Regions from separate parts of the Streptomyces sp. NPDC048171 genome, predicted to be linked through region 2. Evidence: riboswitches for the same ligand, from Rfam matches in the RefSeq annotation. Region 2 holds a riboswitch; the other holds the start of a gene.

Evidence for each region. A riboswitch is a leader RNA that binds a small molecule or an ion and turns the genes downstream of it on or off. The one in region 2 is predicted to bind cyclic di-AMP.
Region 1: it holds a riboswitch for cyclic di-AMP, as region 2 does, so the genes downstream of both, ACGF3J_RS11250 (M23 family metallopeptidase) here and ACGF3J_RS29520 (peptidoglycan DD-metalloendopeptidase family protein) in region 2, are expected to answer to the same signal.

Annotation. Positions count from the first base shown of each region.
Region 1 is NZ_JBIDAU010000003.1:565,366-568,567, forward strand. Features, by position in the region: gene ACGF3J_RS11245 (GntR family transcriptional regulator) at 65-760, opposite strand; gene ACGF3J_RS11250 (M23 family metallopeptidase) at 961-1,725, opposite strand; cyclic di-AMP (ydaO/yuaA leader) riboswitch at 1,738-1,902, opposite strand; gene ACGF3J_RS11255 (M16 family metallopeptidase) at 2,093-3,202, opposite strand, start outside.
Region 2 is NZ_JBIDAU010000011.1:121,301-124,502, forward strand. Features, by position in the region: gene ACGF3J_RS29515 (SGNH/GDSL hydrolase family protein) at 1-533, opposite strand, end outside; gene ACGF3J_RS29520 (peptidoglycan DD-metalloendopeptidase family protein) at 739-1,674, opposite strand; cyclic di-AMP (ydaO/yuaA leader) riboswitch at 1,679-1,835, opposite strand; gene ACGF3J_RS29525 (tyrosine-protein phosphatase) at 2,262-3,059, shown strand; gene ACGF3J_RS29530 (DUF6126 family protein) at 3,088-3,202, opposite strand, start outside.

The DNA.
Region 1 (3,202 bases), on a different contig from region 2:
ACAGGAATACGGGCAGCCTAAAAAGGCCCTCCGAATTTCCTCCTCTTTGTATACGGGACCCGTGTTAATGCCGCAGGCTTGCCGTGTTTACGGGACGTTGCGAGTTCCTCACACGCTCCGTCCTGCCGCCGCCGGAGGCGAATCGAAGGCGGTGCCCCGGTGCCGACCGCTCGGCGTGCAGCGCCATGAGCGACCGCGCGCGGTCGCCGTCGCCCCGGGCCACCGCGTCGAGGATCGCGCCGTGCTCGGCCCAGTACTCCACCGGGCCGACCGGCGCCTCCACGTCGTACATCCAGGCGATCTTGTGGCGCAGCTGGGTCAGCAGCGCCGTCAGGGAGGGGCTGCCGGCGGCCTGGGCCAGGGTCTCGTGGAACCAGCCGCCCAGGGAGCGCAGATCCTCGCCACTGCCCTGCCTGGCGCGTTCCTGCCCCAGGCGGACCAGGCCGCGCAGCACCTTGAGGTGGGCGTCGGTCCGTCGGCGGGCGGCCCGGGCGGCGCCGAGGGGCTCCAGGAGCGTACGGGTCTCCAGCAGGTCGGCGGCCTCCTGTTCGGTCGGTTCCGCGACGCACGCGCCCGCGTGCCGCCGGGTCACCACGAAGCCCTCGGCCTCCAGCGTGCGCAGGGCCTCGCGGACGGGGACGCGGGAGACGCCGTAGCGACGGGCGAGGAGTTCCTCGGTGAGCCGGCCCCCGCGCACGTGGACGCCGGCGACGATGTCGTCCCGGATCGCGGTGCACACCGAATGCGCCGGAATACGCATGACCGACCTCCGCCTTAATCCCCGTGAAACGTCGACGGTTGACGTTTCCAGCGACTCTAGGCCAATCAAGCGGATATTCCGACGGCGGAGCGGATTTCATGGATGTTTTTTGGCCTACGGCGGGCGGCCGCGCGCCGGCGAAAACCAAAAGCCCCGGCTCACACGGCCGGGGCTTTCGGGTGGTGTCGCGGGGTCCGCCGTCAGACGTTCACGCCGTGGGAGCGGAGGTAGGCGACGGGGTCCATGTCCGAGCCGTACTCGGGGCTCGTACGGGCCTCGAAGTGCAGGTGGGGTCCGGTGACGTTGCCGGTGGCGCCGGAGAGGCCGATCTGCTGGCCGGGGTCGACCGACTGGCCGACGGAGACGCCGACGGACGACAGGTGCCCGTACTGCGTGTACGTGCCGTCGTGCATCTTGATCACGACCTGGTTGCCGTACGCCCCGCCCCAGCCGGCCTCGACGACGGTGCCGACGCCGACCGCGTGCACGGTCGTACCGCTGGAGGCGTGGAAGTCGATGCCGGTGTGGCTGCCGGAGGACCACAGGGAACTGCCGGCCTGGTACGCGGTGGAGACGTAGGACGAGGTGATCGGCGGGACGAACGTGTTGAGACGCTTGCGCTCGGCCTCCCGCGCGGCGCGCTCCTTGGCCTCGCGTGCCTCCTTGGCCGCTTCGGCGGCCCGCTCGCGCGCGGCCTCCTGGGCCGCCTCACGGGCCGCGGCGTCCGCGGCGGCCTGCCGCTGTGCGAGAGCCTGGGCGTCGATCTCCTCGGCCAGGGAGTCGCCGATGGTGATGACCGGGGTGAGTCCGCTCCGCTCCACCTCGGGCTCGGCGGCGAGCGCCGGAGCCGCGAGGGTGCCGACGACGCCGGTGGTGGCGAGGGCCGCGACACCCGCCGCGCGGGCGGTACTGCGATGCATCCTGCTGGGACGCCGGTGCTTCCCGGTGGCGCGCGTGAACGCCATGTAGAGGCTGGTCCTTTCCTTCCCTCTCGCCTACCGGGTTAGCTGACGGGTTCGGAGCAGGAAGGTCTCCTACGGACCCCCTCGCTGCACGCGCGGGCGTCCGATTCACCCCAGGGACTACGGTGGGTCCCCGGCTCCCCTGGCTCGCGCCGTACGGGGACTCGGCGATGACTGTCCGGTGCCGCGGGTGCGGCGCACTGCCTGACGAACAGCCCGGATGACGCTAAACGCGGCTGTGTTCAATCCTCAAACGCAACAGCGTTTTTGTAGCGCATGCCACAGGGCAGACGGGCAGCCTCTCCCTCAATTCGGACAAACGGCGGCCCCGGTGACACTCCGGTCACCGGGGCCGCTCTCCGCGCGTGCCCTACTCGGCCGCCACCACGGTGACTTCACCGATGCCGAGGGCCTCGACGGGCTCCTTGATCTGCGCTGCGTCACCGACGAGGACGGTCACCAGGCGGTCGACCGGGAAGGCGTTCACGACCGCCGCCGTGGCCTCCACCGTGCCCGTGGCGGCCAGTTGACGGTAGAGCGTCGCCTGGTAGTCGTCGGGCAGGTGCTGCTCGACCTGGTCGGCCAGGGTGCTCGCCACGGCCGCGGCCGTCTCGTACTTCAGCGGCGCCACGCCCACCAGGTTCTGCACGGCCACGTCGCGCTCGGGGTCGGTGAGCCCCTCCGCGGCGAGCTTGCGCAGCACCGTCCACAGGTCCTCCAGGGCGGGGCCGGTGTTCGGCGTGTCGACGGAGCCGCTGATGGCGAGCATGGCGGCGCCGGTGCCGTCCGGCGCGGACCGCAGCACCTGCCCGAACGCCCGAACGCCGTAGGTGTAGCCCTTCTCCTCGCGCAGGACGCGGTCCAGGCGGGAGGTGAGGGTGCCGCCGAGGCAGTAGGTGCCGAGCACCTGTGCGGGCCACACGCGGTCGTGCCGGTCGGATCCGGTGCGGCCGATCAGCAGCTGCGTCTGGACGGCGCCGGGCCGGTCCACGATGACGACGCGGCCCCGGTCGTCGGCGGTCACCGGCGGCACGGGACGGGGTTCGGCGGCGGCGCCGGTCCACGCGCCCAGGGTCTCGCCCAGCAGCGCGTCCAGGTCGAGGCCGGTGAGGTCGCCGACGACCACGGCGGTGGCCGTGGCGGGGCGGACGTGCCTCTCGTAGAAGGCGCGTACGGAGCCGGAGTCGATGGCCTCGACCGTCTCCTCGGTGCCCTGGCGCGGGCGCGACATGCGGCTCCCGGCCGGGAACAGCTCCTTGGAGAGCTCCTTGGCCGCGCGGCGGGCCGGGCTGGCCAGCTCGTGCGGGATCTCGTCGAGGCGGTTGCGGACCAGCCGTTCGACCTCGCTGTCCGCGAAGGCGGGTGCCCTCAGGGCGTCGGCGACGAGGCCGAGCGCCTTGGCGAGGCGCGAGGCGGGCACCTCCAGGCTGAGCCGGACGCCGGGGTGGTCGGCGTGCGCGTCGAGGGTGGCACCGCAGCG
Region 2 (3,202 bases):
CCCTCCGGCGACAGGTGCAGGCGGTCGGCGTCCCACGCCCTGCGGTCCTGGACGCTGCGCAGCGACCACAGGTCGAGCACCGGGCAGCCGTACCGGTCGGCGATGGCGCGGACGTGTCCGTTGTATGTGGCGATCTTGCCGCGCAGATGCTTGAGCACGGGCACGCCGCGGGTGTCGAACCCGGTCGTCACGAGGACGGTGCCGGCCGCTTCGGCCAGCGCGGCCACCGCCCGCTCGAACCGCTCGGCCACCTCGTCGGGGTCGGTGCCGGGCCGGAGGATGTCGTTGCCGCCGGCCGCGAGCGAGACGAGGTCCGGTGCGAGTGCGGCGACTCGGGGGACCTGTTCTGCCGCGATCTGGTCGAGCAGTCTGCCGCGCACGGCGAGGTTCGCGTAGGTGAAGTCGCCCTCGGGGCGCCGGTCTGCGAGCAGTACGGCGAATCGGTCGGCCCAGCCGACGAACGCCCCGTCGGGGCCGCGGTCGCCGACGCCCTCGGTGAAGCTGTCCCCCAGCGCCACGTACGACCCGATCACTGCTCTGCTGTCATTCTTCGAATCGTCTGCCACATCGGGCCATGATTCACCTTGGAATGTGACCTACGCGACCGTAGGCAGGGGTTGACGGTCGGTGAGAAAGGCCACGCCTAAAGGCTTGGTCAATTGCGGAATACACCGAAGGCCGGACCCGGGGATCGGGGTCCGGCCTTCGGTGGCGTGGGGGCTGCGCCCTGGCCGTGCGTCAGAGAGAGACGCCGTGCGAGCGCAGGAACGCGACCGGGTCGATGTCCGACCCGTAGTCCGGCGTGGTGCGGATCTCGAAGTGCAGGTGCGGACCGGTCACGTTGCCGGTGGCACCCGAGAGGCCGACCTGCTGACCCGCCGTCACCGACTGGCCGGCGGAGACGGAGAGGGAGGAGAGGTGGGCGTACTGGGCGTAGTGGCCGTCGGCGAGCTGGATGACGACCTGGTTGCCGTACGCACCGCCGGGGCCGGCGGAGACGACGGTGCCCGCGCCGACGGCCTTGAGCGGGGTGCCGGTCGGGACGACGAAGTCCGTGCCGGTGTGGTAGCCGCTGGACCACATGCTGCCGGACTGGTGGTACGGGGTACCGACGGTGCCGCCCGCGACGGGAGAGGTGTAGCCGCTGCTGGTGCCGGCGTCCGAGGTGGAGGCCTTCTCGGCGTCCGTGGACTTCTCGGCGGGCTTGGCGGCGGGCTTCTCCGCCTCGGCCGGCTTCTCCGCGGCGGGCTTCTCGGCGGCCGGCTTCTCGGCGGCGGGCTTCTCCGACTGGGCGGCCTTGGCGCCGACCGAGAGCTTCAGGCCGGGGTGGATCAGTGACGGGTCCGAACCGATGGCCTGGCGGTTGTCCTCGTACAGCTTCTTCCAGCCGCCGTCGACGTTCTGCTCGTCGGCGATCCGGGAGAGGTAGTCGCCGCTCTTGACGGTGTAGGTCCGCGCGTCCGAGTTCTTCTCGGCGCCACTCGCGGCGGCCTTCTTCGCCGTCGCCGCAATGGACTGGACGGACTGCTCGGAAACGGAGTGCGCGGGGGCGGCGTTGGCGCCGGCGGCCCCGATCAGCGGGAGCGCGAGCGCGGCGCCACCGGTTCCGGCGACGGCGATGGTGCGGGTCAGGCGCATGGCCCTGGTACGGCGGTGCTTACCCTTCGCGGGCATGGCGAATTCCTCTCCGGCGCCTGCGAGGTGAGCTGTCGGGTTCGGGCTGGAGATGCCCGGCCGCGCCGAAACGCGGCTTCACCCCAAGCCGTTCCGGGAACCGGAACAGGCATTCGTACCTGTGGGTCCCCCGCTCCTGCCGGTACGGGTGGTGGATGAGAGTGGGCTCCGGTCGGCGGCAGGATTAGGCGTCCGTCCGGATCGGTGGTGAACGTAAGGGACCAAGACGCACCCGGACAAGCGAAGGGTTCCACCAGAAGGCGTTCCGATTGATCCTTTACGGGAATATCCGGTCACACTCCGTCGATTCGGGGAATGGCATTTCGCGCGAACATCCTTGAAAACCGGCTTGATTACGTGAACATGACGGACGACGCACGGTTACGGATATGACGCTGCTCACGCGCCACTTCTCCACCCTTTCGCAATTCAGCGTCAGTTGGAATTAAGGCATCAATTCGGACAGAAGGCGCGATGCCGTCCTTAATGCCCTGTGGACAACTCATTGGCGCAGACAGGGGATGCCGTATCGTCGAGGCGAGCCCGCCGCCGAGCAGCGTCGGCGGGGCGGAGTGGGAGGAGTCCCCGTGACGCAGCAGGTCCCGTCGACCGAACCCGAGCTGACCGGTGTGCGCAATTTCCGGGACGTCGGCGGACTGCCGGCCGCGGACGGGCGACGGGTGCGGCACGGCGTGCTGTTCCGCAGCGGCCACCTGGCGCACGCCACCGGGGAGGACGCCGCCTTCCTGGCCACCCTCGGCCTGCACACCATTTTCGACTTCCGCAACGCGGCCGACCAGAAGCTGGAAGGCCCCGACGTCGAGCTGCCGGGCGTGCGCAATGTGAACCTGCCGCTGAGCGACCCGGCGGACGGCGCCGAGTTCTGGAAGATGGTCCGCGACGGCGACCTCGACCAGCTGCACGCGATCCTGGCCGACGGCAAGGGCGCCCAGCGGATGATCGCGTCCTACCGCACGATCATCACGGAGCGCACGGCGGAGCACTCCCGGGTGCTGCACGCGCTCGCCGAGGACAGCGTCCCCGCCCTGATGCACTGCGCGGCGGGCAAGGACCGCGCGGGCCTGTCGATCGCGGTCACGCTGCTCGCGCTCGGCGTCGAGCGCGACGCAGTCCTCGACGACTACCTCAAGTCGAACGCCACGCACCGCCGCTACAAGGTGCGCCGCGGCAGCTCCGCCGCCTCGGCCTACTCCCCCGAGGTCATGGAGCTGCTGAGCCCCCTGTTCGACGCGCGCGCCGAGTACCTGGCGGCGGCCTTCGACACCGTCGAGGAGACCTGGGGCGGCGTCGACGCCTACCTGGAGCAGGGCCTGCACCTCACCCCGGCGACCCGGGAGCGGCTGCGCGAGCGGATGCTGGACTGATCCGGCACGGCACCGGTCCGCACGACCGCTATCGGCCGGCGCCCACCTCGAAGAGCAGGTAGAGGAAGCCGCCGAAGACGTGCCCCAGGGCGATGTAGATGAGCAGCCGCACCCACAGGGCACGCGGGAACTTCTCCTCCATG